2 regions of the Colwellia sp. BRX10-1 genome follow, and region 2 is predicted to be linked to the other one. Evidence: riboswitches for the same ligand, from Rfam matches in the RefSeq annotation. Region 2 holds a riboswitch; the other holds the start of a gene.

Region 1 (16,467 bases), on a different contig from region 2:
CATTACTTTAAGCCACGAATACAGATACTGAAATAAATTCAGCATGACGACGTGTTAGTTCAGTATTACGGCATGCTACTTCAGCATGACGACATGTTACTTCAGCATAACGGCGTTTTACTTCAGCATGACGGCATGGCGGCTTTTAACAACGGCTCTGCCAAGCTAAAAATCCCGTTATCCTGACCCACCCCGTCATCCTGAACTTGTTTCAGGATCTCATTACTTTAAGCCACTAATACAGATACTGAAATAAATTCAGCATGACGACGTGTTAGTTCAGCATAACGGCGTTTTACTTCAGTATTACGGCATGCTACTTCAGCATGACGACATGTTAGTCCAACATGCCGCCATGTTACTTCAACATGGCGGCATATCAGTTCAGCATGAGCGCGTGATAGCTAAAGAGTGCTTAACCTTAGAAGTTATAATCAAACGTTACACCAATTTGTCTTGGTGCGCCAAAGCGTTGATATTTTTTGGCTACCCAATCTAAATCAGGTTCGTTACCGAAGAAGAAGCCGCGTGTTGCGATTTTTTCATCGGTAATATTTCTAGCCCAAAGTGAAATAGACCAATCAGCAAGCTCATAAGCAACTTTCGCATTTAATAAGTTTGAACTTGACGCTTTTTCGTCATGGCTATCAGAGAAGAAAAATTCATCTTTTCCTGACCAGTTCACATTGAAAACAACGCCATTATCGCTGCGATACGTAGAGCCAAGGCTGAAGGTATAGCTTGGTGCGTGTGCTAAATCGCGTCCTGAAATGTCAATGTTTGTACCGTACTTGTCAGAATAACCATAAACATCATATGTTGCGTTTAGGTAGCCCACTGTCGAGTCGATCGTTAAATTATTATTAACTTGGTATGTTAACTCAAGTTCCAAACCGTAACTGCTTGAACTGGTGGCATTTGCCGTGTAAATGGTAAATTGCTGTGGCTTATCAGGGTTCTGTTGAGAAGCATTAACTTGTTGATCTTGTCTGTCCATATAGAATAAGGCTAGTCGACTGACTAAGGTATTATTTAGCATATTCGATTGCAGACCTAATTCATAATTGACTAAGACTTCGGTATCAAATTCTTTAAATTGGATTAATTGCTCGGGTAAATCCATATTAAAACCACCCGCTTTGTAGCCACGCGCGACACGAACATAGGCAGAATGCTCATTGTTAATGATCTTACTCAAGGCGATGTGTCCGCCCCACATGGTTTCAGACGGGTCAAACTCATCGCCAGCACTATCGCTATAATCGGTTGAACGTTTTTCAACGCGCAAACCTACTGATAACTCATGGCCATAGTTAAGAGCACTGTCTAACTGGGTGAAAATTGCATAATTATTAGCTGAGTATGTAGAGTCGAGTACTTCGTCTTCCCAACCATTATAAAAAGAGTCAAGGTCGTTATCTTCATTCATTTTGCTAATGTAAGTACCCACTAGCCAAGCAGTTGTATTGTCAAAAATTCTTGATGCGTCATTTGATGATAAGCGAAACTCTTGTGACCAAACATCTCTATCGGCGCGTTTATCCCACAGGTAACTGTATTCACATGGCGCACCATCACAACTTTTACTTGCCCAATAATCTGCGTTTGCCCAATCACCATCATAAGCGTGCTGATGTTCTGTCGTGGTATAGCTACTTATCGCTTCGAATTTTGCGAATGACAAACCTTCAAAACTAAATTTTAGTGCCCCGCCATGCGATTTTTGATTATCAACACCTGGGTTGTCCGTGATCGTATTAAAGCCGTTGTTATCTAATGTCCAAGGATCGAAACTATTATCGTTATCCGCAAATATATAAGTAAAATCAACACTTAAATCTTCTGTTGCCGTATATTGCAATTTGAACTTTCCAGAAAACTCGTCAATGCCATTAGTATCATCTCTATTTAGATAAAGATTGTCGCGATAACCGTTTTGTTGATGTTGCTCTAATGATATGCGGTAATTTAAGTCTTCAGTGACAGCACCAGAGCTATAACCGGCAACATTAATTAAGTCGTCATTGCCTAACGTTACTTTAAAACCATGCTCGGGTAATTCTGTTGCGTCTTTTGATTTTATGTAAATTAAACCCGCGAGTGCATTGGCACCAAAACGTGTACCTTGTGGACCTCTTAAGACTTCAACTTGTTGAATATCGTACATAGAAGCTGCCATGCCCAAGCCTGACAAATCGATATCGTCGACAATGAAACCCACTGATGAGTTTGGCGCACCGCGGTATTCAGAGCGTTCACCGACGCCTCTAATTTGTAAATATTTCGGACGAGATGTTCCACCAGAGAAATTTAAGTTGGCGACACCATTAATAACTTCTTCAAAATGTTGAATGCCCTGCTCAGCTATTTTTTGTTGGTCGATGATTGCAATACTAGTAGGGGCTTGCGCTAAAGATTGCTTATTAAAACTGGAAGTGACGGTTATACGCTCAATATCAGTTGATTCATTTGCCTGCGTGACGCTAGCAAAAGTCAATAAAGTCGTAGTTACCGCAATTGAAATAGGAGATTTTATAAAATTCATACTGGGCTCTTTTTATGGCATGCAAGCAAAAAAGAGCAATAAGGAAAATACACCGTAAGTAAGCACTTACACAAAGTGTTTACGATAAGTATTCAACATATTAACCATTCCTACGCCGGCATTATCCGTTTCAGGTATTAAGGGTAAAAATTCTCAGCAATACAAAAGCCTATTAACAACAGCTTTTTATTGCACCCCTTGGTTTGTTCGGCATACTAACAATTTTATCATCAAAGTACAGAAAAATTATGGTTATTTAATGTCATGTATTTGCTTAATCTGATGATTTTCAGTAAATTAGCACTATAGTTTTTTTTATTAAATTGCCATGACAAATCATCTAAGCCAAAATCATTTATGTTCAGTAACCTTATTAGGAAATTTAGTTGCTAAGCCTGATATTCGTTATCAAGCAAACCCGGTCCTTGCTGTAGCTGAGTTAGTATTAGCGACCCATAGCAGATGGTTTGACAAAACGAGCCAACAGTTTAAAGAATGGACGAGTTATCATACGGTTAAAGTTATTGGTGATATTGTTGATCGTTCACTTATTCACTCGCAAAAGGGTGATGTTATTTTAGTGCAAGGCTATTTACTTAATAGTAAAAAAGCTAACCGTGAAATATTACACGCCACTTATGCACAAACATTTGCAAAGGGTTACGCCCAATCAATAAACCAAGTGCATATGAGTGGTGAAATAAGCAGCGATATTAATTTAGTACTAACCGAGAATAATAAAGAATTAGTCGCGCTTAACTTAACCGTTAATAATTTAGTGTATTCGCCTATAACACAGCAAACCCAAAATATTTCTATCGAACGTTCGGTACATATCTGGGGAAAACAAGCACATTATATTAAAGATAAGGCCGAGCTAGGCGACCAATTAGTTGTCGACGGAAGATTAAGCTATCTCAATGATAGTAAAAAATCACAATTTATTGATTCACACCAAGTCATTTTATTGAAACATTAAAATGGATTACCTATAATTTTATAAAATTAGGATTGTTGGCAAAATATGGACGTTTTTCATTATATAAAAAAAATAACTACGCGATCACTTCCAATGTTGCTGGCTTTTTACTGCCTATTAACGCCCTTAACAGCGATTGCTGAAGAAGTTCGACTCGAAGTTTTAGCGCAGCTGCCTAGCCTAAGTTCAACCAATAAAACAACCGTTATTGCATTACCTGTTAATAATGAGAATAAGCAACAATACTTAATTGCAGACGCTGCTGGCGAATTGTCTTTACTTAATAATGCCAAGCTCACTTTTTTAGCAAGCTTACCTTTAAATAATCATACTACCGATAAACAAGTTAAATTAACCGCGCTAACGTTACACCCCAGTTTTTCGTTAGCAGATAAAACTGGCTTCCAAAACTTTTTTACTGCACATATTGAGCCCGCTAAAACAAATAATAATGTTGCGCGATTAACGCTGTTAGCCGATCCGGTTGCATTGCCATTTGACGCTGTGATAACGCAGTGGCAATACGACAATACAGCGGCAATTAAAATTGATGTGCAGCAACGCAGAGAAGTGCTGAGAATTGCTGTGCCAACTGCCACACATCAAATACAGAAAATTGCCTTTAATCCATATAATAAAGTATGGCACGATGATTATGGCTTAATGCTTGTTGCTTTATCTGACAGTAACGCTAGCTTAGCCAACGCTAGCGAAGGCGCTTTGTATTCTGGTGTTGTGTTACGCATTAATCCTGAGAAATTTGGCTTAAGAAATTATAGGGTGCCAAGTAGTAACCCTTTTATGAAAACAAACGACGTTAACAATGAGATCTTTATTTTAGGCGCTCAAAGCATTAGTTCTTTTTCGTGGTCAAAAAAACATTATGGCGCATTACTCGTAGAACATGACTACGATGGCGGTCACCAAGTTGTTGTTGCTGATAAAGGAGCTGACTGGCGAGACTCTTACCAAAACAACCTTGTTTTTCCACTTAAATCTACTCAAGGGACTGATGAAAATATTTTTCCTTATTATGGGCGAAACTTAGAAGCGTCTGTGGGTAGTGTCTTATATCTTATTAATGATACAAAAAATTGGCAACTTGCCCAATTGAATACCACGATGGCAAATAGTGAAGCTCAAAGTGGCGCTGCTGCATTACCTATTTTGTCTTTTAGTCGTGATGAGCTTTCTCCAAAAAATAAAGTGTCATTACTCTTTGATCACAACGGCGAACCCTTACTGTTAGATTTAACCAATAAACAATTATTATCGGTAAAGGCTATCCCGTTAAAAAGTGACAATAGTAAGCGTATTCAGGTGGAGAATAAAAGTGATGAACAATCGTCGCCACTCAACAATAGCGCTTATGGCAAACTACTGCTTACCCTGTTTATATTAGTGGTTGCGGTGGTGTTTTATCGATTACGACTAAAAACGGTCAATCAAAAAGCAAAATTAAGAGGTATGTTTGCACGCTTTGAACTCGATACTAGCCAAACAACCGTATCATTTTACAAGCGCCATCAGTCAGAAATAGACAGTCAATTGGCTATTGCCGATATTGTTAAAAGTGAAATTTGGGTAAACGATAGCAACGTCAGTATTATTAATGAGGATATTGACCATGGTTACAATGAGCAATGCGAGAACAAACTGCGCTTGTCATTTAATCAAGCGCATCGCCATAAGCTTATTAATGATGAAACTCGACAAGTCCTGCTTTATTTAACCGATAAAAACGCTAAAACATATGTTGTATGCTTATATTTTAGAAAAGGTAACCAGCGTCTAACCAAAGCTAAATATTTTGATATTTTAGAGTCATTAATTGATTGGAGTTGGTTTATTGCCAGCCAGCTGAATCCAGAAGCAACAACGCCACGACCACTGAAAGTAGCCATAGCTAAGAGCGCGATAAAAAAAGTTTTTAAGAAAAATAAGGCCGAGCCTGAAAGCATTGATGCATCCGTAATAGAAGAACCGCTACCTAGTAAGCAAACCGCAGCGGTATTGCACGACATCGTTGTTCATGACTCCGAATTAATAAGTGCGCTAGACAAGCTTGTTGATTTAAAGCAACAGGGTTTTTTAACCGATGATGAGTTTAGTTTAGCTAAAGCGAAAATTTTATCAGATATGATTGTTTAATATGGATAGAGATGCTGAGCAAACAAACTAAAACACTTTTTTTAATGACCACATTAATTAGTATTGCCATTCTTTTTAGCGTGTTATTTTCTTTAGATGTATTGAAAAACAACAACCTACAGCCACTACTTGACCAGTTTATTCCTCAAGGGTATCTGGGGGTGTTAATGGTTTTAAGCCTATTGGCATTACTGACCAGTATCGGTTTACCCAGGCAAGTCGCTGCTTTTTCTTGTGGTTACATCTTTGGCATTGTTTATGGGACGCTGCTGGCCACTTTAGCGGCAACACTCGGTTGCATGCTAACGTTATTTATCGCAAAAACCTTTTTTAGACAAAGGGTGCTTGACGCTTACCCCGACAAAGTAATGGTGCTGTCTGCTTTTTTCTCAACGGACACCTTCAGCAAAGCTCTAGTTATTCGTTTGTTACCTGCGGGCTCAAACTTTTTAACCAACATATTGGCAGGCATGGCTAAGGTAAAGTTTATCCCCTATGTTACAGGCACTTGTGTTGGCTTTATTCCACAGATGTTGATATTTTCATTACTGGGTGCAGGTATTAAAGTTGGTGAGGAACAGCAAATATTACTGAGTTTATCTTTACTGGTTGTTGCGTTAATTTTTGGCTATTTATTGTATAAAAAAGAAAAAAAACACAATAAAAAAGGAGCTATTTAGCTCCTTTTTTATTGTCTTGCTAACGGTCATTTAGTTGAGTGTTAACAAGTACTTCACTAAGTTATTATAGTCAGCTTCAAAGTTGTTTTTGTCTAAACCTGCATTTTCAATTTTGTAGCGGCCATTAACAATAACGGCTGGCACACCAGTTAAACCACCACTTTTTGCGTAGTAGGTTTGCTTTTTCTTCATTTGTTTTACTTGGCTATTTACACCAAAGCTTTTCATTAATTTGTCAAACTTTTCGCCGTCAGCGCCATTCAAAACAAAAACATTACGAATATCTTTTTCAGAAGTAAAAACTGCGCGCTGCACATGAATATAATTAAAAAGTGCGCCCATTAGCTTACTTTCCATGTCCATTTGCTCGGCAACAACTACCGCTTTACTTAACGTTTCCTGCATAACTTGAGAAGCGCCACGCAAAAAATCAACGTGATTGAATTCAAATTTAACCCCTGCTGGTAACTGCTTTTTAACGCTAGTCATGAAAGGTGAAAATTTGAAACAATGCGGACAGTAAAATGAAAAGAATTCACGTACTTCAGGCTTTTTGGTCGCCTGTTCGCTCACGATCGTGTAATGCGTACCTTCTTGATAATTTGCTGCTGATGCCATTAATGGCAATAATAACATCACAAATAAACTCAATAATTTTTTCATTTAACGTTTTTCCTCAAACAATAGCCCTGCGCTATTAATAATTATGCAGGTAATAAACTTAATGGTGGCTGTTGAAGGGCAGACACTTGCTCTTTCAACATTAAAATTTGCTGTTCCCAATACTTATCGGTATTAAACCATGGGAAGTTATGCGGGAACGCTGGGTCTTGCCAACGCTTACATAACCAAGCCATATAATTAACAACACGCATGGTACGTAATGATTCTATCAAAATAAGTTGCTTGGGTTCAAATGAATAAAATTCTTCGTATCCCGAAAGCATAGTATCAAGTTGTAATAACCGTTGTTGGCGATCACCTGAAAGCATCATCCATAGGTCTTGAATAGCAGGTCCCATGCGACAATCATCTAAATCGACAAAATGTGGACCTTTGTCTGTCCATAAAATATTACCGGCATGACAATCACCGTGTAAACGTATTTCATGGCTGGGTTGATATTGCTCCGCTGCAATATCAACCACTTGTTCTAAAATAGTAAAGAAAGCTTTGCTTAGGTAGTGTGGCACAAAACCAGAGTCTTTTATAATATCGGTGGCCTGAAAAAGCATTTCTTGCTTGTTATAGGTCGGGCGATGTTTAAAAGGTTTTGTCGCCGCAACGGCATGAATACGCCCTAAAAATCGTCCCATCCATTCAAGCTGATCTAAATTGTCTACTTCGAAAATACGTCCGCCCCGACAAGGGTAGATAGCAAAATGAAAACCTTGATGAGAAAAAAGCGATTCACCACCAATTTTTAACGGCGCAACTAAAGGTAATTCATGTTTTGCTAACTCAAAAGAAAAGCTATGCTCTTCTCTAAGTTCAGCTTCGGTCCAGCGTTGTGGTCGATAAAACTTGGTGACGTATTTTTTCTTATCTTCGTCGTGAAATTGATAAACACGGTTTTCATAACTATTTAAAGCCAGCAAGCCACTGTCAACAAAGAGGCCAGTACTTTCTAGGCCATCTAAGATCAAGTCGGGTGATAGGGTAGTAAAATCAAATACAGACATTAGCGTTTATTAAAAAACCTGCTTTCATGTTCAAGAGAAACATCATCTTCCTCTGAAACCAACTCAATAACAAATGAAATATCGGTCATGTAACCTTTTAATTCATAGGGGTCTACCGACAGACTCATTGGTAACGTATACACAGCGGCGGCTTTTACCATGACTTCTTGTTCGCCATGCCACTTAGTGTTTTCAATACCCTTAACAGACAAGCGATAAACGTTATCAGTTTGCGATTTATTTAAGATTTTTAAGGTGTACACATTTTCTATATCACCGTTAAATTTTTCTTTGGCCAGTTCATTTCTGTCGCGAATAATGTCCATAGTGACCGGAGCTCGATTAACAATTTCTAAAACTAACAAGCTACACATTACTACCAGAACGATGGCATAACCCACTAATTTTGAACGAATAAAATGAACTTTTTTACCTTGTAACTCATGTTCGGTGGTGTAACGTATTAGCCCTTTCGGGTAATTCATTTTGTCCATAACCCCGTCACATGCGTCAACACATGCACCACAGTTTATACATTCATATTGTAAGCCGTTACGAATATCTATACCGGTTGGACAGACCTGCACACAAAGGTTACAGTCAATACAGTCACCTAATTCTAATGATTCATGTGCTACTTTACGAGAGCGTGCACCACGGCTTTCACCACGATTAAAGTCATATGAAACCGTTAAGGTATCTTTATCAAACATCGCTGATTGGAAGCGTGCATAAGGACACATATGTAGACACATAATTTCACGCATCCAGCCAGCATTACCATAAGTACAAAAAGCAAAGAACCAAACAGTCGCTGCTAAAGCAAACGAGGCCTGAAAAGTAAAAAAGTCAATAAACACTTCATCAACAGGTGCAAAATAACCGACAAACGTTAGTGCCGTTAGTATTGAGAAAAATAACCAACAAGTATGTTTTAAGGCTTTACGCCAGAATTTGTCAAAATCAAGTTCACGGCTGTCCAGTTTTTTACGTTGATTAGCGGTACCTTCAATTTTTTCTTCAAACCAGATAAAAATAAAGGTCCAGACAGTTTGTGGGCATAAATATCCACACCAAACACGCCCTAAAAAGGTGGTAACAAAAAACAGTAAAAAAGCACTAAGAATACAAAGCCAAGCGAGTAAGGTTAAATCTTGTGGCCACAAGGTTAGTCCAAAGAGCGTGAAGCGTTGTTCGGCAATATCAAATAAAATGGCTTGATGATCGTTATATCGCAACCAAGGCAGTACCGCAAAAAGTGCTAAGAAAAAAAAGTTCATCCGCTGCCTAAGTAATTGGAAAATACCACTTACTTTGCGCACATAAATTTGATCACGAGGCTGGTAGGTTTCTACCTGATTAGGTTGATGTATTTTAATATTTTTAACGGGAATTTGAATCTGCGCTTTTTTGATCTTGTCTTCTGATTTCACGATAAATCCTTGATATACGAGAGCCTCAAGATTATAACGATATTTATCTAAGAATACGTTATAAAACAATTAATATTAGTGAATAAGCCCAAAATTGATTATTCTTATATAATCATTCAATTATATAAAGAATTATGAAAAATTTATTGATCTTAATCGTCGCAGCGGCATTATTTTTACACTTTTATCCTCAACCAGAAGTAGACGAGTGGTTTTCAGAACAGAAAAACGTCATTTCTAATGCCTTTTCAGAAGCTACAGATACCAAAGTAAGGTTGAAGGCCGATAAAATTTATACTGACTTAAAGAGTCAGCTTGTCAATTTTAGTCTTGAAGAACAACAATTTTTAAAAGAAATAACCAGCGATAGAAAGTCGGTAAAAGCTTTTTTTACTGATTTTTGTAATGCCAAACAACAATCCCCACATTTGCACCGAGACAACCAAGCGAAAGTTTGTAAAACAATTGCTCAGTATAGTTCTTTATTATAGGTAAATTAAAAAATTAATAACCTATAAAAGATATAAAGCTGTTATCGAGCAGTTCTAAAACTTAGATGCGCGATAACAGTTTAATGCTAAGCAGAAAGACTGGCCAATAGCTTAGAGAATGCTTGTTCAGACTCTTGCTCTAGGTGATGAACACCGCAGTTAATCACCCAGTGGCCATTGACCATAACGTCGTTAATCATATTATGCTGACTTGCAAAAATCATACTGTCTAATAAGTGTTGGTCGTGGTGAGCAAACAAAGCCACTTTTTTGGCATTAAGTACCAGTAAATCCGCTTGTTTACCTATCGCTAACTCACCGGTATTGCTATTTGTACTTTGAGCGCCGCCTAAGGCTGCTTGTTGCCACAAATTACGACCCACTGAAGGTTGATTTTCTGTTGCTAAAATAGCACGTTGTTGCTTAATTAAGCGTTGTGCGTATTCTAACCAGCGTAACTCTTCGATAGGATTCACTGAAATATGACTGTCAGAGCCAATCGCTAAGGTGCCATTTTCTGCTAAAAATTCACTGGAGGGGAAAATACCGTCACCTAGATTTGCTTCAGTGGTTGGGCAAATTCCTGCAATCGCTTTACTGGCAATAATTCCTTGGCGTTCTTGTTCATTGATATGTGTTGCATGAATTAAACACCATTGCGGGTCTAATGCGACATTATTTAATAACCATTCCACCGGACGTTGACCATAATGCGCTAAACAATCATTGACTTCTTTTTGCTGCTCAGCGATATGAATATGCACTGGCGCTTTATTATCTAAACTACGAACATGTTTTACCGCTTGCTCTAACGACGTTTTGTCAACCGCTCTTAATGAGTGAGGCGCAATGCCAACATTAGTATTTTGATAATGAGCACTTAGGGTAAAGCAGTCACTGACCAGTTGATTGAATTGTTCTACTGAATTAATAAAGCGCTTTTGGCCGTCATTTGCCGGTAAAGGACCAAAGCCGCTGAAACGATAAAGTACCGGTAATAATGTTAAACCAATTCCCGATTGCTGACTGGCCTTAAAAATGGCTTTTGCCATGGCAGCAAGTTCATCATGGTTTTCACCATTAATTTCATGATGTAAATAATGAAATTCTGCAACACGGGTATAACCCATTTTAAGCATTTCAATATAAAGCTGTCGGGCAATTATTTCGGCATCGTTTACCGTCAGTTGATCGATAAATTTGTACATGATGCTGCGCCATGTCCAAAAACTGTCTTGCCCTTCACTACCTTGTTCACTGAAACCCGCAAAGGCACGTTGAAAAGCATGGGAGTGGCAATTAACCATACCAGGAATAACAACCCCTACTTGCTCAGCGCCGTCAATATGGCCTGATGTTATTGCGGTGATCACTCCATTTTCTATGGTTAATGTTTGCTGCGTGTGCCAACCGCTGCTTAATAAAATACGTTCTGCAAATAACTTCATCGAAAATACCTTTGCTAATTTTTGTTGTAAAACCCAATCTACATTTACTGCCTTTGCCTATTCACCACTGATTAATGACTACGGCTAAGAAAATAGTTACCGCGACTCATTCATACGAGCACACTTACACTAGGCTTTTTGTTGTGAAAACTTAATCAAGGTTTCTACTAACTGTTTAAGCTTAGGAATAACCTCACTTGCCAACGCTTCATTATATTCTGGACTGGGCTCACTCATGTAAGTACGTTGTGAAAGCTCTAACTGTACCGCATGAATATTTTTTTGCGGTTGACCATACTCTCGGGTAATAAAGCCGCCTTTAAACCGCCCGTTAGTGATCATGCTATAAGGTGAGTAATCAAGTTTTTGTAGTGCAGTGATTAATTCAGGCGCGCAGCTTTTACCATCAGCGGTACCAAAATTAAAATCGGGTAATTGGCCTTCAAAAAATCTCGGCACGGTCGACAAAATAGAATGAGCCTCTAGTAAAATGGCTTTACCAAATTCATTCTGTATGTCAGCTAGAGTGCTTTTTAATGCTTGATGATAAGGCTGCCAATACGTGGTTACTCGATGTAATATTTCATCTTTTTCTGGTGCTTGTCCTTCAAGGTAAAGTGGAGCAAGGTCAAATGAAGTCGTCGGACACAATTCAGTACTGTTGGCACCAGGGTATAAATCAACACCTGCTGGATCTCGATTTAGGTCAATGACATAGCGGCTATATTTGGGCATAATAATATACGCACCAAGCGCTTGAGCAAACGCGTAAAGCTTGTCTTTATGCCAATCAGTATCAGCCACTTTCCTGCCTTGTTCAGTCATTTTATTGGCAATATATTCAGGTAAAGCCTCACCGTTATGCGGCATGCTGATAAGCAATGGAATTCGACCTTTTATTAACGTGTAAGTGTTAGACATCTTCAACCTTTTAATTGTATATACAACTTTAGGGGTAATTTATCATGCTGTTACTGTAGCAAGCAAATTTATTGCGTTGTGATGCTGATCTTTTTAGTTGTTTTACTTGTTGGCCACTAAGGTTTATTTAATAAGCACCCGGGTAGCAGTAGGTCGTATTACCTAAAAAACATCTGATTTTCATTATATTAAATCAATCACTTATTTATTAAAATTTGCTGGTTTGCTAGTTATAGCATAGAGTGTATTTATTAATACTTCACTTCTGCCTTCATAGATAAACTTAGATAAAAATCTAAGTTTTAAACCATGGATGATGACATTATAAGCGATATAAAGAGTATGTTATGGCCCATGTCTACTTGGCTTAAGCGCACATTATTGTGCAGTATTTTGTTAGTCACTTTTAGTGTCTATGCAGAGCAACTATCCCACAATAAAGCGCCCCTTCGAATAGCTTTACCTGATAGGCCGTCAATCAATGCAGCTTCTGGAGAGAAGTTTCAACTGCTGGTTAACTTTCTTAAAGAGTATTGGCAAATTTGGGCAATAGATAATCAACGTGAAGTATCGTTTAGCTACATGCCAACAGAAAAGGCTTATCAATCGCTTGCTAATAAGAGTATTGATGTGGTCGCCGTTACTCGTTACCAGCAAGATCAAACAGACTTAGTTTTTAGTATCCCCTATGCTAAATTCAAACAAAAAGTGTTTCGTCGCATTCAAAGTAATAAAAGTAATGGTCTGCAAATAGGTATCTACTCTGACGATCAGTCAACTTTAAATTTTCTTAGTCGCCATATTGAACGTTATTATTATCAAGATATTGATAAGCTGCTTGGCGATTATCAAAAGTATGATGCCTTATATGCAACAAAACCCTGGTTACTTAATGAAAAGTTAAACGAATATAAGCTCAGTGGTGATTTTCATATTACTGAAGATGAAGCACCAGAAGTTTACTTTCGCTTTGCCGTGAGTAAAAACAATAGAAGCTTGATGCATAAAATTAACGATGGCATTCGCTCAGTGAGTCGACAACAAGCCGAGTTATGGAATAGCAAATACATTACCTTAAATGAAGGAAATATCTCGTTAACTTTTGGCGCCTATTTTACAAATTTATCTGTTGCTGAAAAAGATTTTATTATTGACCATAATCAACTTTCCTTTCCCGTGGTGTCAGGAGGTTTTCCGCCCTACATTATTACTAAAAACTTTAATCACATTACCGAGCGCGGCTTCACCATTGATTTATTTACGCTTTCAACTGAGCGAACCGGTATTATCTATAAACCTGTTTATGTAAAAAATATTGAGCAAATTTTTTCGTCTTTAGCACAGCAAAAAATTAATGTACTGCCGTTGGTTGAGCGCAATAAAGACCGAGAGAAAAAGCTTATTTTTTCTGAGCCTTATTTGCAAGCCAGTTATAGTATGGTTTATCGCTATAATGACACGATAATAGATGGTTTAAGTGGCATAGGTGACAAAAAAGTTGCTGTGGTTAATAATTTTAATGCCACCCAATTATTAATAGAAAAACTTCCTTTTGCACACCTTAATTACTTTGACTCGATGAATGCGGCCATTACTTCAGTATCTTTGGGTGAATCTGATGTCTTTATTGGTGGCTCTCTGATTTCTTCTTATTTGGTTAAAGAAAATCAACTCTCAAATCTCACTAGCCAACCATTAATAAACTTTAATGATAATGCTCAGTTTTTTTTCGCGAGTAACCCCGGTAACGATATTATTATTAGCTTACTTAATCGCACCATTAAAAGTCTTTCTGCCACAGATTACGAAAGACTTTATGCAAAATGGAGTCAAACGGCTTTCCATGAAAATAATGCCGATAAACAAATTGCTAATGCTTATCGAAATGTCAGTTATTTGTTTGTCGCTATTATGCTTTTTGGGCTAATTATTTTTTGGATTTATTATCGACAGCTTAGGGTCAGAAAGCTTGCCCAACTAAAAATTGAACATGCATTATCAATTGCTGAGTCTGCAAAAATAGAAGCTGAAAAATCAGCTCAAGCGAAAATAACTTTTCTTGCGCGGATGAGTCATGAAATTAGAACGCCGATGAACGGTGTATTAGGTATGGCAGAAGCCCTTGCTTTCACACCTTTAAATAAAGAGCAGAATGATTTACTTGAAACATTACAAGGCTCGGCAACCAACTTACTCGCTTTGCTCAATGATGTGCTCGACTTTTCAAAGATGGACGCCGGCAAACTGACTTTAGAGTCGGTGCCAGTGAATTTTAATTTACTTTGTAAAAATATTATTAGTGGCTTCAATCACATTGAACACCACAAACCATTAGAAATTAACTTACACATAGACAATAAAATTAGCCACTGCTATTTAACCGACCCGACACGCTTCACTCAAGTGCTTAATAATTTGCTTAGTAACGCGATTAAGTTCACCGATAAAGGGCAAATCGATTTAATTGTTACGGTGGCTAGCAGTGAGGTTATCAATAAAAATACCTACGACACACTTTATTTTGAAGTAAAAGACACCGGCATGGGCATAGCGGCGGAAAAACAAACGTTCTTATTTACTCCCTTCATTCAAGCCGATGACGACATTACGCGAAAATATGGTGGTACGGGTTTAGGGTTAAGTATTTGCCAAGAAATAATATCAGCGATGGGTAGCGAAATTAAGATTGATTCAACGCTAGACCAAGGGAGTTCTTTCCATTTTAGCTTAAAGCTAAAACAGTCAACTTTAGAAAGTTCCACCGATAACCGTCGCAGTAATACGCGTTTAATTAATGCCGCTGACGATAACCGTTTTCAAGATCTACGTATTCTTATTGCCGAAGATAACCTAGTAAACGTTAAAGTGCTCTGTGCGCAACTTGCGCGTCTAAATATTAAAGCCGATATTGCTTACGACGGCCAAGAAGCTTTAGATTTACATGAAAAACAGGCTTATGACATTATTATATCTGATTGTCATATGCCAAATGTTGATGGTTTTGAACTCGCTCAAACGTTAACAGCAAGCGAGCAAAGCCGACCGCTTTGGTTAATTGCTGTAACCGCAGATGCTTTGAGTGGCGCGGCAGAAAGGTGTATTGCTGCAGGTTTCAATGACTATATGGCTAAACCTTGCCCACAGGAAGAAATAACCAACAAGCTCAACAATGCTTATCGACAGTTATTAAAGAAACAACAGAAAAACGACTTAACTAAACAAAATTTCAGCCTTTTTGATTTAGACATGCTGCTGAAAAATAATGAGCACGACATCGAACTGAGTAAAAATGTTGGTCGACTTTTTATCGCTTCATGGCAAAAAGAAAAAAAGCAGTGGCTAAGCGCCACCGAGAATTTTGATCATAAATATATACAAGCACTTGCTCACAAGCTAAAAGGCAGTACACGGTATTTTTCCCACCCTGAAATAGCTAAAACGCTCAATGAGGTTAGCCAGCAAGCCAGGGCTGAAAATAGTAAAGATATAAAAGCATCTGCTAGCCACCTTTATTTACAACTAGATATAATGACCGAAGAAATTAAACGTTGGCTATTGTCATAAGTCATGTGATTCTTTCATCATCAATCTAGATTAATTTTTTTATTATCAATCGCTTTAATCAATCGCTTTAATCAATCGCTTTAATCAATCATTGTGAATTGTTTTTATCACTTTATTAAATCAAGTTATTCACCCATACTAGTGCCACTTAATCGATTCAAATCAATCAAAGCGAGTGACTATGTTTACCAATAAAGAAACACAGCAAGTTCCAAACACTACTTTTCCTATTATTACTGCCGATGGTTGGGCAAGTCGAAACAGTGATGATATTTTTGCTAATAAAACCGTCATTGTATTTTCATTACCAGGCGCATTTACACCGACTTGTTCATCTTCACATTTACCAAGATACAATGAACTAGCGAAAAAATTTAACGCTAATGGTGTTGATGAAATTGTTTGTATTTCTGTTAACGATACCTTTGTAATGAATGCTTGGGCACAAGACAAAGACGCAGCCAACATTAGTTTCATTCCTGATGGCAATGGTGACTTTACTCAAGCGATGGGTTTATTAGTTGATAAAAAAGAAATTGGTTTTGGTAAGCGTAGCTGGCGCTATTCGATGCT
Region 2 (16,467 bases):
AAAGCTGCCTTATTGATGCCAAAAAGGTGTATCTAGGGTTGGGGTTGATGGGTGAGCGGTTTGTCGTTGCTGCATTACACCCGCCATGTATCCTTGCTCGCCAGCGACAATGGCTTGTGCGAAGGCTTTTGCCATCAGTACCGGACTATCTGCCAAGGCAATTGCTGAATTTAATAATACGGCGTCGTAACCCATTTCCATAGCTAGACAAGCATCTGAGGGTTTACCAATACCCGCATCTAAAATGAGAGTTGCATCTGGAAGCCGCGAACGAATTGTTGCTAAATTATAAGGGTTCATTAGACCCTTACCTGTGCCTATTGGCGATGCCCAAGGCATGATCACCTGACAACCTAAGTCATATAAACGCTGACACACCACTAGATCGTCGGTGCAATAAGGTAGCACTTTAAAACCCTCATTTACCAACTGTTCACTGGCCTTTAATAGCTCGATAGGGTCTGGTTGTAAATTATAGTCATCACCGATAACTTCCAATTTTATCCAATCCGTTTGAAAAATTTCGCGGCTCATTTTTGCTAGGGTTACCGCTTCTTTAGCTGTTTTACAGCCCGCCGTATTGGGTAATAAAAATCCCTGAGTCTCTTTAACAACCTCTTGAATATACTGCCAAATTTTTGCGCCTGACTGTTGCGCAGGGTTTTGGCGTTTTAACGACAAGGTGACAATTTTTGAGCCACTGGCTAATATCGCTTTTTTCATGATCTGTGGCGAAGGATAAAGTGCGCTACCAATTAATAAACGACTATTAACCGCTTGTCCGTATATCATTAGTTCGGTTGAAAATGTCATCATTAACCTCCCTGAATAGGAAACAGTACATCTATACTATCCTCTTGATTAATTGTGGTTTTTTGATAGTCAGCTTTACCAATAAAGTCACCATTAAGGGCTACGGCAAAACTTTGTTTTTGCTGCTCTGGCGTTAAATAATGCAGTAATGCCATTGATATATTGGGGGTTATACTGGCAATGGTGATTACTTGTCCATTGATAAAATAGGTTGTTATAGCTGCTTTAGTATTCATTGATGGCTAACCACTTATGATAAGGAGATTCTGTTAATGAGCGACACTCGAAAAAATGCGCAACGGTAAACTCTAACTGCTTTAACACAACCGGCGCAATAAGGTAGCCGTGGCGAAACAGTCCATTGACCTGGATAAGCCGATTTTGCAGTGATATTTTAGCTTGGTTATCACTAAAAGCAGGTCTTAACTGGCTAATATGTTGATGAATATTGGCTTCAGCAAATCCAGCATGGACACTATAAGCCGCGCTGAGTAATTCCATTGAAGAACGTACCGTCATTGGCGCGCAGTCTTCACTTTCGATTTCAGTTGCTCCCACGACATAAAAGCCGTTAGTTTTAGGGGCTATATATAATTGATAGCGAGGGTGCATTAAACGAATAGGCCGGGTAATATTGACTTCAGGGGCAAATAACTGAAATATCTCACCTCGTACTCCTCGTAAATCTTTTAAGGGGGCTGCGGTGTTTTCGCCTGCACTGTTGCGTGCGCCTGCACCGCGACAGTCAATTGCTAAATCAGCAGCAATAATATGCTTTGACGTGTTAGTTTGCCTATTGCCTTTGTTGCCTAGTGGGCTATCCTCATGGTAAGTGACTAAACAGCTCGATTTTTGCTGTTCAATGTTAACGACAGGTGCACTTTCTAACCAAGTAACGCTACTTTTTTCTAGCTGCTTTTGCAGGGCTTTTAGTAATTTACGATTACCTATTTGCCCTTCTTCAGGTAAAAACAACCCATGATTAAAGCGATGAGCTAATTCAGGCTCAAGGGCAAGTATTTGTTGGCGATTCAGTTGCTGTAGCTGATGTTGCGGATAATGACTTTTGATATAAGCCATGAAACGCTGATAATCGCCTTGGTCTTGTTCATGGCTAACCATTAAGGTGCCTGCTTGTTGAAAATAAGTGTAACTGTCCAATTTAGCAAGAATCTCAGGCCAAAGCGCTAATGACTCAAAGCCCATTTCAACAATATTACGATCGCTATGCATAGCTTCACCTAGCGGCGTTAATAAACCGGCAGCAGCATAAGCGGCACTTTGGTGGCCCTGTTTATTATCTTTATCAACCAAAGTCACTTGATGACCTTGATTAACCAAAGACAATGCCATTAAACGACCCACTAATCCTGCGCCAATAACAACGATATTGGCACAGATTTGAGTAGGTTTAGGGAACTGCTGAGAAATAGTCATCGGCTGACTATTTCACCTGATGGTAAATTTCACTACCGGTCGCTTTAAATTCCGCCGACTTTTCAGCCATGCCTTGTGCAATATCGGTTGGCGTTGCATCTAAAACAATGACTTCGTCAAGTAACTGTATTTCTATTTTATTGCTGGCTTCAAGACCCGCGGCATAATCACGTACTTCCTGAGATATTTTCATCGAACAGAATTTTGGCCCACACATAGAGCAGAAGTGGGCAACTTTACCCGATTCTTGTGGCAAGGTTTCATCGTGATAAGCCTTGGCTCTTTCAGGGTCTAAACCGATATTAAATTGATCGTACCAACGAAATTCAAAGCGCGCTTTGCTCATGGCATTATCGCGAATTTGCGCCCCCGGATGACCTTTTGCTAAATCTCCGGCATGGGCTGCAATTTTATAGGTCATTAAACCTTCTTTAACATCTTCTTTATTGGGTAAGCCTAAATGTTCTTTAGGAGTAACATAACAAAGCATGGCACAACCGTACCAACCAATATTAGCGGCGCCAATACCCGAAGTAATATGGTCATAACCCGGTGCAATATCAGTCGTTAACGGACCTAACGTATAAAAAGGTGCTTCACCACAATGTTTAAGTTGCTCGTCCATATTTGCTTTGATCATATGCAGTGGCACATGCCCGGGGCCTTCAATAATCGTTTGTACATCATGCTGCCAAGCAATTTTAGTTAATTCGCCTAAGGTATGTAATTCGGCAAATTGTGCTTCATCGTTGGCATCAGCAACCGAGCCCGGGCGTAAACCGTCGCCGAGTGAAAACGAGACATCGTATTGCTTTAATATTTCACAAATATCTTCAAAGTGGGTGTATAAAAAATTTTCTTTATGATGCGCTAAGCACCACTTCGCCATAATTGAACCACCACGTGAGACAATACCGGTGACACGCTTAGCGGTCATTGGAACATAGCGTAATAATACACCGGCATGAATGGTAAAATAATCAACACCTTGCTCGGCTTGTTCGATAAGGGTATCGCGGAAAATTTCCCAGGTTAAATCTTCCGCCACGCCATTTACTTTTTCTAGCGCTTGATAGATAGGCACCGTACCAATGGGCACTGGCGAGTTGCGCATGATCCATTCGCGGGTTTCATGAATATTACGACCCGTTGATAAATCCATTACCGTGTCTGCGCCCCACTTGGTCGACCAAACCAGTTTTTCTACTTCTTCTTCAATGGAAGAGGTCACCGCCGAATTACCAATATTGGCATTTACTTTAATTAAAAAGTTACGACCAATAATCATCGGCTCACATTCTGGGTGGTTAATGTTTACCGGAATAATTGCTCGGCCACGCGCGACTTCATCACGGACAAACTCTGCGGTAATTTGCGCTGGAATACTGGCGCCAAATGACTGACCTTTATGTTGTAGTAGTAAGGTTTTATCTTTGACCTCTTCACGTTTTAAATTTTCACGAATGGCAATATATTCCATTTCAGGGGTAATGATCCCTTGGCGAGCATAGTGCATTTGGGTAACGTTTTGACCTTTTTTAGCGACACGCATTTTAGGTAAGTGTTCAAAGCGTATTGCGTCAACACCATCGTCAGCTAAACGTTGTTGAGCATAAGTAGAGCTATTTGATGTTAAGAGCTCAACATCACCACGACTATCAATCCAACTTTCACGCAGGCGAGGAATACCTTTGTGTACGTCTATCTCGACACTTTCATCGGTATAAAAACCTGAGGTATCGTAGACGCAAAGAGGTTCATTTTTTTCGTAGGTTGGCTTATCTTTATTACCCGCTAATAAAGTATCAGACAAGGTGATTTCGCGCATACCTACCTTGATATCGTGAATTTTACCTTGCACATAAACTTTTTTAGAATTTGGGAATGATTGATCAGAAACGTTTTTTAAGAATGTTTCAGCTTGTTCGCGACGTTCTCTGCGAGTGAGTTTGTTAGCTGGTTTGGTCATTTTTTTGCCTTTTAATAATATGCATTTCGTTATAAATGCACGAATAAAAAAGACGAAGTGTAGAGTGAGGAAAAAATAAAAAAGTGACGAATTAATCCCTTAACTCTTTTATTTTACCTTGTTCCCTTACGCAGATATTAATCTGATCAGGTTCTACGGATCCCGCTTTCGCGATCTCAGCTTTGAATATTTCTTTAGAAATAATCTCAGCACTCCGACAAGTAATTGTGGTGATTCTATCGTATTAGTTTCAAAATACGCAATCATAATGTTGTATTTGGTTATAATTAATTTTTAGATAACGATGTGAGTCGTTGACAGATCTTACCCTTTTTAGGGTTCACAATTTATATTACACAATGCTAGTATATTGTATACGAGAGAGTGTTAGGACAATAACAATGATAAAAAAACGGATAACGACTTCACTTGCTGGCTTAGTTTGCGCTATGGTTTTTGCTGGGCATGTTAGCGCGAGTAATTGGCAACAAGAAAGTGGCAAAGTAACGCACCAAGAAAAATTACGGGGTACTATTACACCAGAAAGAAAGTGGTGGGATTTAATTCATTATCATCTTAATGTAAAAGTTGACCCTGAAACTAAGCTTTTTTCAGGTGAAAACACCATGACTTATAAGGTGTTAGCTAAAGGTGAACGTTTACAAATAGAACTACAGGCGCCAATGAAGCTTGAGAAAGTACACCAAAATGGTAAAGCGCTTGAAGTAGAGCAAGATGGCTATTCTTATTTTATTACCCCAGCCAGTAAGCAAGAAATAGGCTCGGAGCAGAAGATAACTATGTACTTCTCTGGACAGCCCGTTACCGCAAAAAACGCCCCATGGGATGGCGGTATTACTTGGAAGAAAGACAGTAATGGCCTCGACTTTATTGCCACTTCAAATCAAGGCATTGGCTCTAGTATTTGGTGGCCAAATAAAGATCATCCTGCCGACGAGCCCAACAATGGTGTGTTAATCAGCGTTGAAGTGCCAGAACATTTAATGGATGTGTCTAATGGTCGATTAATTAAAGTTGAACACAATAAAATTGATAAAACAAAAATTTATCATTGGCAAGTTGTGAATCCTATTAATAATTATGGGGTCAATATTAACATTGGTGACTATGTTCATTTTGGTGAAAAGTATCAAGGTGAAAAAGGTCAGCTTGATATGGACTACTATGTTTTACGGGAAAACTTAGCGAAAGCAAGAAAACAGTTTAAAGAAGCAAAACGAACCATTGAAGCGTTCGAGCATTGGTTTGGTCCTTATCCGTTTTATGAAGACAGTTATAAACTGGTGGAAGCACCATATTTGGGGATGGAGCATCAAAGTTCGGTGACTTATGGTAATGGTTATCAAAATGGTTATTTAGGGCGTGATAGAAGTAGTACTGGCCCAGGATTATTATTTGATTTTATTATTGTTCATGAGTCAGGTCACGAGTGGTTTGCCAATAACATCACCAATAAAGATGTTGCTGATATGTGGATCCATGAGAGCTTTACTAACTACTCAGAAAGTCTATTTTTAGAGTATCATTTCACTAAAGAGCAAGCCTTTGAATACGTTCGTGGTCAACGGATGAATATTGGTAATCAATCCCCTATTATTGGCGAATATAATGCTAATCGCGGTGGTTCTGGTGATATGTACGATAAAGGTGGCAATATGCTGCATACCATTCGCCAAGTGATTAATAATGATAGAAAATGGCGAGAAATACTCCGTGGACTAGGTAAAGTTTTTTATCATCAAACAGTGACTACCCAAGATATTGAAAACTACATTAGCACACAATCAGGTATCGACTTAAGTAAGGTATTTGATCAATATTTACGTGATATACGTATTCCCACTTTCGAATATTTTATCAAAGATAAAGTGATGAAAATTCGTTGGGGTAACGTGGTTAAGGGTTTTGATATGCCGTTACGCGTCACTATTGCCGGTAAAACACAGTGGCTGGCACCAACAGCAACTTGGACTACTGTTGAACTTGAGCAGGAAAATCCAAATATAGCCGTTGATGCTAACTTTTATATTTCGACACTCAGTGTTTTAGGTCATTAGTTTTAAAAGTTAACGGTATAAAATTAAAAAGGAGAGCTTATTGCTCTCCTTATACGTCAACGGTCAGTTAAATATTGCGCTTAAAAAGCGTATTTAAAACCAACAGAAAGTAATTTAGTACCGTCATACGTTTCATAAGAGGCTTCAACGCTCACTTTTTTATTGAGGCTATAACCAACACCAGCGCCGAAACCAAACTCCCATGAATCATCAGACGCCGATTCGCCACGGTAGCTTGCTTTGAGGTCTAAGTTTGCATAAGACGGCATCACATAAACATATGCGCGATTGTTGAAGTCGTATTGACCACGCAAAGACAAAGCGAGTAAGCTTTCTACTTCAATTTTAGCACCGTAAAGTGAGTCGTCACCAACACCAGAACCGAGACGAAGTTCAGGCATCAAGTAAAAATTTTTCGCTGAATTTTCAATTTTATATGCCACTGAGCCATAGATAAAGTTCAAAGAAATATCGTCGCCATCAGAGCTATCAGATAACTGACCGAATCCACCGCCCACTTGCCAATCAGCAGCTACGGCTGTTAGGGAAAGACTGAAAAGAGTGAGTGCAATAGCGGTTTTCTTAAACATAATAAATCCTTTATTTTATTTGGGTTAACTTTAGGTTAAATTAAGGTGAAGATTTCGCGCAGAGCTTAACACCAAGATATTTTTTGTTCAATAATCTTTAATAAATTATAGTCTGGCACTTGGCAATTAATAACATCAGTGGCAATATCTAACGATGAATAAACATTTTTTTATCTCTTCAAAACTTTATTTACTTGGACTTATAGCACTATTATTGTGGGTTTTTTGCTTACCGGTTGCAAAAAGTTATGCAATGAAAAGTGAGAGCACAGCAAAGCTATGTCAGCGCTCGCCATCATCATGCCTAGAAAAAGTTAATATTGAATTAACCCAAGTACAGCCGAAAAGCCGCATCTGGTTTAGCTTAATGCAATTCAAATTATCCTCGCTATTTATTTTGCAACACAGTGATGAGCTTTACCAAGAAACAAAGCGTTGGATAAACGATGAAGACCTACCGATCCCTTTTCAAGTCACTCTTTATATGTATTATGCTAAGTGTTTACTTAGTCATGGCGACTTAGTAGAAGGGAAGCGTTATATTTATAAAGCAAAAGCACAATTAGCAATAATGAATGAAGTTTATCCATCTCCAATTAAACTTATTGAAATTGCTAACTTACAAATGTTTATTGGTGAGTTACCTGAAGCCTATGAGTCACTTAATGCTTTAAAAGAAAAATATAAAAACAGTCATAATCCGCAGTTTATGATGGATCTTTTTGGTCATTTAGGGCACGTCGCTAGGCAACTTGAATTGTATGATGAAGCGCTTGCTCACTGGTATGCAACCGTTCCTTGGAGTTATAAATATGGCAATGAACAACAAATAGCGACAGTACATTTTAATTTAGCGCAAGCACAACAACACGCTGAACAATTCTCATTGGCTGAAAAAAGTTATTTAGCCGCAATTAAGCATGCTGACATTGCTTTAGATGTTGTGAAAGCCTCTCATGCAAAATTGTACTTAGCCGAAATAAAGTTGCTGGGCGGTGATAAAGAACAAGCCGAGGAGCTATTACTGGCCATTAACGAAGAACTCTTAGCGCCAAACCTGCTATTAAAGCTTAATGACCTTAAGGGTGAATTATAAAACCTTTAAGAGGGAGTCGATAACAAAGCATACTGCAAAAAGGTTTGATAAATCCTTATGGTGAATATCTCGCCATCATAGTAAAGCCCAATTTATTAATCGGGTTAACATAATTTTATCCATTTCAATAGGCTGTTATTCCTGATATTTATCCACTATCATTGTCTTTAAAGAATGTAATCAGGTCAATTCATATGTCAGCAGTTACGCAAAAACTAAACACCATCAAATCTAAAGCTGCAATTGCTTGGGGGCCAAATAAACCCTTAACAATTGAAGAAATTGATGTAGAACTTCCCAAAAAAGGCGAGGTTCTCGTTAAAATCATCGCTTCAGGCGTTTGTCATACAGATGCTTTCACGCTTTCAGGCGAAGACCCTGAAGGAATATTTCCAGTCATTTTAGGGCATGAAGGTGGCGGAATTGTTGAACAAATAGGTGAGGGTGTCACCAGTGTTGCGGTTGGCGATCATGTCATTCCTTTATACACACCTGAGTGTGGTGAGTGTAAATTCTGTAAATCGGGTAAAACCAACCTGTGTCAAAAAATTCGCGAAACCCAAGGTAAAGGCTTAATGCCTGATGGCACCTCGAGATTTTCATTAAACGGCAAAGCTATATTTCACTATATGGGCTGTTCTACTTTCTCTGAATATACTGTTTTACCTGAAATATCTTTAGCGAAAGTTAACCCTAAAGCACCGCTTGAAGAAGTGTGTTTATTGGGTTGCGGAGTAACTACCGGCATGGGCGCAGTCATGAATACGGCGAAAGTTGAAGTAGGTGATACCGTGGCTATTTTTGGTTTAGGTGGTATTGGTTTGTCGGCTATTATTGGCGCTGCTATGGCGAAAGCAAGCCGTATTATTGCGATTGATATCAACGAAAGTAAATTTGAGTTAGCCAAAAAGCTGGGTGCAACAGACTGTATTAATCCCAAAGATTACGATAAACCTATTCAAGACGTTATTGTTGAATTAACCGATGGTGGTGTTGACTACTCTTTTGAATGTATCGGTAATGTTAATGTGATGCGTTCGGCCTTAGAGTGTTGTCATAAAGGCTGGGGTGAGTCTATTATTATTGGTGTTGCTGGCGCAGGACAAGAGATTTCAACTCGCCCATTTCAACTGGTTACTGGTCGAGTATGGCGTGGTACTGCCTTTGGTGGGGTGAAAGGTCGTAGTGAGTTACCTGAGTATGTTGAACGCTATCTTGCCGGTGAATTTGCTTTAAACGACTTTATTACCCATACCATGTCGTTAGAAAAAATTAATGAGGCCTTTGAATTAATGCACGAAGGTAAGAGTATTCGTAGTGTTATTCATTTTAACCATTCGTAAGTACCTAAAAGGTTGAAGATCATGTTAGAAAAAATTAGCAGTAATAAAATGTTTGGTGGCGTTCAAGAGCATTTTCAACATCATGCTGAAAGTCTAAAATGTCCGATGCGTTTCGCTATTTATTTACCTGAGGGTGCCAGCAAGCATTCACCAGTGCCGGTTTTATATTGGCTTTCAGGACTGACCTGTACCGATGAAAACTTTGTACAGAAATCAGGAGGACAGCGCATGGCATCGGCACTCGGTATAGCCATTGTTTGTCCTGATACCAGCCCGCGCGGGGATGATGTTGCCGATGATGAAAACCAGTCTTACGATCTAGGGTTAGGTGCGGGTTTCTATATAAATGCCACCGAGAAACCTTGGTCTACTCATTATAAAATGTATGATTATATTGTTAATGAATTGCCAGCGTTAATTGCAGAAAACTTTCCTGTATCGAGTAAAAAATCAATCAGTGGTCATTCAATGGGTGGGCATGGCGCGTTAACGATAGCGCTAAAAAATCCTGATAAATATTGTTCGGTATCTGCTTTTAGCCCCATAGCTAATCCAATTAATAGCCCTTGGGGACAAAAAGCGTTTAGCGCTTATTTAGGTGATGATAAAGCTTTATGGCAGCAACATGATGCAAGCGTGTTGATGAAAGCAAGTACACAGCATATACCGGCATTGGTTGATCAAGGTTTAGCCGATGACTTTTTGCAAGAGCAACTTCAGCCAGAATCATTGATTTCAGCGGCGCTGAGTAATAACTACCCACTAATACTTAACCAACATCAGGGATATGATCACAGTTACTTTTTCATCGCCAGTTTTATTGAAAGTCACTTATGTTTCCATGCGAAACACTTGGGGCAATCTTAATGTTTACAGTTATTTCACCTGAACATTTTAAGACTATCCCATGGAAAAATGGCCAAGGTGAAACTATTGAATTGGCGATTAATGACGGCGGTACTTTAGCTGACTTTATTTGGCGCTTGAGTATGGCGAATGTTGTTGAAGATGGGGTCTTTTCTGATTTTTCAGGTTATCAGCGTAATCTCATTCTCATTGCCGGTAAGGGCATTAATTTACAATACGATAACCGTAAAACTGATCAGTTGAATAATATCCTCGATGTCGCCAATTTTGATGGGGGTTGTCGAACCGTTGGACATTTACCTGCAGGTGAAATTACCGATTTTAATATTATTACCGATAAAGAAAAGTGCTCGGCCGTTGTGGAAACCTTGCTAGCTCAACAAACAGTTGAACTTAAAGCTGCAGACTTATGCTTTGTTTACAGTTTATCGGGTGCATTCCAGTTAACGTCATACCAAAATCACCAAATAATAAAGGCAGGGCATTTATTGAAATTGAATACCCTTAAAGCAGGGGAGATGACGATTACAGGACAAAAGCTGATCGTGGTTTACTTAACGCAAAATACCTAGGCAAAATATAGTGACAGCAGGTGTTTATCGCTGAAAATAGTCATTTAAACTTTTATTTCAGCGATAATGTTTTTTCTGTTTTAGAGTATGGAGATATTAATAAAAATTCAATGCACAGGACGTTAAAATGAAAGCACACCATTTAGTCAAAGTATTCGCCTTGTTGCTGATATTCTCACCGTTTGCTAATGCTGAGAATACTGCTGACAATAGCCGCAAGTTACCTATCGACGAAAGCTCAACCACAAAACATAGTACTAAGGTTAATGGTAAGAAATTCGACTACACTGCCACTACAGGTACTCAACCCGTATGGGACAGTGAGGGTAACCCAACCGCCAGTTTGTTTTATACCTATTACCAACGCAGCGATGTTAAGAATAAAAGCGCACGACCTTTATTAATTTCTTTTAACGGCGGCCCAGGTTCAGCATCTGTTTGGATGCATGTTGCCTACACCGGCCCACGTGTTTTAAATGTTGATGACGAAGGATATCCATTGCAGCCTTACGGTGTTAAGACCAATGACTATTCAATTTTAGATGTTGCCGATATTGTTTTTGTTAACCCAGTTAATACGGGTTATTCACGAGTTTTACCCGACAAAGAGGGCAAGATGCCTTCGAAAGAACAACAAAAATCGATGTTTTTTGGTGTCAATGCCGACATCAAATATCTAGCAGATTGGGTCAATACTTTTGTGACCCGGAATGAGCGCTGGCGTTCACCAAAATATTTAATCGGTGAAAGTTATGGTACTACCCGTGTTTCAGGTTTAGCTTTAGAACTACAATCACGTCAGTGGATGTATTTAAATGGTGTGATTCTCGTGTCGCCAACCGATATTGGTATTAAGCGTGACGGACCAGTAAAGGCCGCAAATCGCCTACCTTATTTTGCAGCTGCTGCCTGGTATCACCAAGCACTAAAGAGCGATTTACAGCAAAAAGACTTATTGGATATTTTGCCTGAAGTTGAAAAGTTTACTATTGAGCAATACATACCTGCACTCGCTAAAGGTGGCTTTATTAGCCCAGCAGAAAAACAGGCGATAGCTGAAAAAGTCTCTTATTATTCAGGACTTTCGGTCACTGAAGTATTACGCAGTAATTTAGATATTAGCGCTTCCTATTTTTGGAAAGAACTATTACGTGACCGTGAGCAAACAATTGGTCGTTTAGATTCACGTTACTTAGGTATTGACGAGAAAACAACCGGTTCACGTCCTGACTACAATGCGGAATTAACGTCATGGCTGCACAGTTTCACGCCCGCCATTAATTACTATTTACGCGAAGAGTTAAACTATAAAACAGACATTAAATATAATATGTTCGGTGATGTACATCCGTGGGATCGCACTAACAATAATACCGGTAAAAACTTACGTTTAGCGATGGCACAAAACCCTTATTTAAATGTCATGTTCCAAGCCGGTTACTACGATGGTGCGACTAACTATTTTGATGCTAAGTACACTATGTGGCAGTTAGATCAAAGTGGTAAAATGCAAGACCGCTTGTCTTTTAAAGGCTACCGCAGTGGTCATATGATGTACCTTCGCTATGAAGATTTAAAAGCGGCGAATGATGATATTCGTCAATTTATTAAAGCGTCTTTACCTGATAATAAACAAGCCGCTAAATACAAAGCTGCTTCGCCACGATAAATTATCTTAGCACTTAAAAGCAAGCCGATTAAGTTATCATTTATAACTTAATCGGCTAATATGTTATTCCTCTTCATCTACTTCTTTAAATCTTTTTGCCACATCATTTTTCTTATAAACCTGCTCCATAATAGGTTCAAAAGAGTTAGGGTGGATATTACCAATAATATTGACAAATACCGCCTCATTATCTGAAAGTGACAGTACAACTAAACCATCAATTACTTCACCGTTTGACTTGATGAACATCAGTGAGTAATCAGTTGATTCATCATCATTCATTCTTACTACATGTTGCCAACCATCGGCACGTAAATTAGCTTGAGTTTCAATGAAATTATCTTTAAACAACTCACTGTTTTTTTCAACGTTATAAACACTTATACGAACACCATCTACGTCATCCAATAAAGCATCAATTTCAGGGTCTTCATCGGCATCAATAACCCAACGTGCTGTGCCAATGGCTAATGGACCTAAAGACAAATTTATTTCGCTGTCAGCTTGCCACCAATAAGGTGATTCAATATCGGCATAGCCAGCATGACTGTGAAGTCCCCCTGCGGTAATGCCGCACCCGGTTAAGAAAAAGCTTGCTGCAATTGCTAATAGCAAGGTCACTTTCTTTAAAAAATAGTGAGATAGTTTCATGGTTTACTCGTTATTTTAAGTCAATATCAATGTTAAGTGATTTGGTTACTTTATTAATTTGTGCCGGGTCTATTTCACCAACAATGTTAATAAATACCGCTTCTCGGCCGTCCTTATCACTTTTATTGTTAATAACCATAACCACTAAACCATCCATAAGGTCATCTGTGATTTTGGTGAATACTCGTACCTTTTCATCTTCTTCATTGACCGAGACAATAGGTAACCAGTTTTTAGATTGAATATCTTTGCTGACCTTTGCGATTAAATCTATTGCCGGTTGATCGCTACCTTTCATATTATAGATTTGTACACGAACGGCTTTTAATTTGCTGATTAACTCTGATGCTTCTGGATCAGACAGATTAATTTTGCTAATAAAACCTAACATGGTTTTATTTAAATTAACCATCACTTTAGGTTCACCATAAACTGAGTTAAGACTGGCAAAGTCTACATAACCTCGTTCTTTGGTAATGTCGTCGGCAGAAGCTGAACTGCTCATTAATAATGATGAACTAAAGAAAATAAGTGCTGATAATAATTTTTTCATGATGTTTCCTTAAAATGATTAAGTGGTTTAAATAAACCTTGGTTCAATGGTTGTTGTATATTTTCGTCAAATGTTTGCTTTATTTGCTCTGTTGATATTTTTTTAGCGAATGATATATATTGCAAAGCGATTGCTAACTCTTGCTCAGCATGTTGTATTTCTGCCAGTGATGGATGTTTATTTATAGGATCACTTAGTATATTGGTGTTGAGTAAAGCAACAGCGGTAACGGTTGCGGCTAGCGCACTAAGTTTTTTCCAGCTAGGTGTAAAGTAACCAAAAATCACATGACTGCTTTTTTCAGTTTTGCTAATGCCCTGTAACTTGTTTTTCAAATCGGCTGATAAAGGCTGCAAACCTATGTCATTTAAATGTTTTTCAATATGTAACGCTGTTTCCAACTCAGCAATTTGTTGGTTACTAAGTTGTTCATTAGTTGATTCACTGCTCTCGGACAATACTCTTGCTAGCACACGGGTGTCAGCTGAAAGGTCATTGTTCGCTAAAAAATCATCTAATGGTTTCTGCCATGATTCTTTATTATTCATGGGTATACCCCTTTAAATTATTTCGCAATTCACGTCGTGCACGATGTAAATAGACTTTTACTTGGCTGGTGGTTAAGTTAAGTGATTTCGCCGCAATACTTTGGCTGTTTTGTTGTACATCACATAACATAATCAACGAACTATAGGGTTCTTTTAAACAAGCAATCGCCTCACTTAACCAATGACTTAATTGTTGGTGCTGTAAATTCCCTGCCGGTTCTTCATGTTTTTGTGTCACTTGATGCTCTTCTTCAACTTGGCTGAATTCCTTACGCTTACGCAATTTATCAATACAAGCATTACGGGTTACCGTAGATAGCCAAGCCGATACTTTTTCAATATCTACTTGTTGGATGTTATTCCATAAACGCGTAAAAACATCTTGTGTAATATCTTCCGCTTCATGTTTATCACGTAAAATATACAAAGCTAACGAATAGATTCGTTGCTGATGTTGTTCGAGTATTTTATTAAATTTATTTCCTTTCATAGTTATAATTACGCACTACTTTGCGAAAGGTTACAAATTAAGTATTTTATTTTTAATTTATTCTAAAAAGAATCGTTAAAGTGATTGGTATGATAAATAGGTCACTATAACTAATAGGGCGAAATTACTGGTGATACAGAGGTTAATCACCTTGTTATAGCTAAGTATGAGTCTATGGATAAAATAAGATTAAGTAGAAAACTTTTATGAATAAGGTTAATCGAGTCGATTAAAGCCAACTTTTAGTGATGGCCATTATAATTACGACAGGTGTTTTTTATATTTTATTGAATTTTAGACATAAAAAAACCGATGAAAACAAGTTCATCGGCTGGATAGCTTTGGGGAAGCTAAAATATAAAATTATTACAACAGGTGCTCACTAAAAGAGAACAAAATCATTATAGAGTAACAACTCTATAAGTGTAAAGTAAAAAGTGAAGTAATTACTCAGTTTTTTGTTTTTTTCGGTTTTTGATACTTTTAAACTGGTTAATATCGTCGGGAATGAGAATGTTCTCGGTAGTCTCATATAGGGTCAAATTCTCATGTGACTACGCATAATGTTTGATACTACCAATCACCAAATGAGATTGGCTTTTAATGCTCAATCTGGCATGAATAACTAAATACGAATAAATCAACAAATGCTTGATCTACCTAATGCTAAATGTATTATGGTTTTTATATACTACCTCGTTGTTTTTAAATAAAAATGTACAAACGTACTTAGTACTTCGAAAATAACGTATTAAGCCAAATATGCAGAGATAGATATAGATTTCTAATCGAACAAAGGAACAAGGTTTTACCTTAATTGAGTTGGTAGTAGTAATTGTAATTTTGGGGATCTTAGCTGTTACTGCTGCACCAAAATTTATAGATATTAGTTCAGATGCTAACAAGGCTGTACTAGAATCTATGGGAGGGACTCTTATCTCAAGCTCCAAGCTAGTGTATGGAAAGTCGATAGTTCAGGGGATACAAAACCAAGCTTTAACAAACATTGATATTGATGGTGATGGGAATGATGATATTGAGATTAAGTATGGTTACCCTAGTGGCAATAGAACAACGGGAATAGCTAATGCAGTGAATCTTGGAGAAGACTGGGCATATGGTGATACTTTCGGTGGAGGGTCTTTCTATTTAACTCGTTCGTCTTTAGTTGGATTCAGTGGTATTACTAATAATAATATACCTATCACAGGAACCAAATGCTATTTGACCTACAAGGCACCAACAGTAATTGACCTATTACCAACAATTACATATACAACGAACGATTGTTAACAGAAATAATCAACAATTAACAAGCTGTCTAACTAAGTCAGAAAGGCTTCTGTTAGTGATCAGTTGTCGTTAAAATCCGCCACTAGAGCATGTCAACTAAGCGGACAAAATGATCATATTCTTATCTCACTAAGTGCCCCATAGTGAGATAGAAAACCCGTAAAGGCATAATATGTCTAACATCTACTTCAGGCTCTGAACCGCCCTTAATAACTCAAAAGCTTAATGTTAACAAAGATACGGTAGCTGGCGTTAGCCTTGGCTTCTCTAACGACAAGTAATCCAAAAAATCGGTCATTAGTTTAATTGGTAAATTATGCGTTTAATCAAGTAGAGTCAATAAAAAACCGACGATAATATAACTTATCGACGGTTTTATTTTAAAGGAACTTTATTAGGGATTGGGTGCCCATCCCCTAGACATCGGCATTAAATAATATAGCTTACATAAATCATTCATTCGATCGTGCCTTATCAAATATGATACTGGTAAGATTT

The links. Region 2 has a riboswitch for thiamine pyrophosphate ahead of thiC (phosphomethylpyrimidine synthase ThiC). Riboswitches for the same ligand answer to the same signal wherever they lie in the genome.
Region 1: linked by a shared signal. The riboswitch ahead of H4J75_RS04470 (TonB-dependent receptor) and the one ahead of thiC (phosphomethylpyrimidine synthase ThiC) in region 2 are both predicted to bind thiamine pyrophosphate.

Annotation. Positions count from the first base shown of each region.
Region 1 is NZ_JACGWC010000003.1:112,983-129,449, reverse strand. It holds gene H4J75_RS04470 (TonB-dependent receptor) at 422-2,545, opposite strand; TPP riboswitch at 2,636-2,754, opposite strand; gene H4J75_RS04465 (single-stranded DNA-binding protein) at 2,874-3,524, shown strand; gene H4J75_RS04460 (SHOCT domain-containing protein) at 3,570-5,675, shown strand; gene H4J75_RS04455 (TVP38/TMEM64 family protein) at 5,687-6,355, shown strand; gene H4J75_RS04450 (thiol:disulfide interchange protein DsbA/DsbL) at 6,386-7,018, opposite strand; gene H4J75_RS04445 (serine/threonine protein kinase) at 7,060-8,037, opposite strand; gene ccoG (cytochrome c oxidase accessory protein CcoG) at 8,037-9,470, opposite strand; gene H4J75_RS04435 (hypothetical protein) at 9,605-9,961, shown strand; gene H4J75_RS04430 (formimidoylglutamate deiminase) at 10,048-11,409, opposite strand; gene hutG (N-formylglutamate deformylase) at 11,539-12,330, opposite strand; gene H4J75_RS04420 (ATP-binding protein) at 12,685-15,894, shown strand; gene H4J75_RS04415 (glutathione peroxidase) at 16,076-16,467, shown strand, end outside.
Region 2 is NZ_JACGWC010000002.1:179,633-196,099, reverse strand. It holds gene H4J75_RS03325 (thiazole synthase) at 10-813, opposite strand; gene thiS (sulfur carrier protein ThiS) at 816-1,049, opposite strand; gene H4J75_RS03315 (FAD-dependent oxidoreductase) at 1,039-2,250, opposite strand; gene thiC (phosphomethylpyrimidine synthase ThiC) at 2,258-4,219, opposite strand; TPP riboswitch at 4,325-4,446, opposite strand; gene H4J75_RS03305 (M1 family metallopeptidase) at 4,621-6,297, shown strand; gene H4J75_RS03300 (outer membrane beta-barrel protein) at 6,378-6,887, opposite strand; gene H4J75_RS03295 (tetratricopeptide repeat protein) at 7,042-7,983, shown strand; gene H4J75_RS03290 (S-(hydroxymethyl)glutathione dehydrogenase/class III alcohol dehydrogenase) at 8,178-9,326, shown strand; gene fghA (S-formylglutathione hydrolase) at 9,348-10,193, shown strand; gene H4J75_RS03280 (HutD family protein) at 10,193-10,765, shown strand; gene H4J75_RS03275 (S10 family peptidase) at 10,893-12,434, shown strand; gene H4J75_RS03270 (DUF4252 domain-containing protein) at 12,498-13,085, opposite strand; gene H4J75_RS03265 (DUF4252 domain-containing protein) at 13,096-13,638, opposite strand; gene H4J75_RS03260 (hypothetical protein) at 13,635-14,186, opposite strand; gene H4J75_RS03255 (RNA polymerase sigma factor) at 14,179-14,676, opposite strand; gene H4J75_RS20370 (prepilin-type cleavage/methylation domain-containing protein) at 15,499-15,969, shown strand.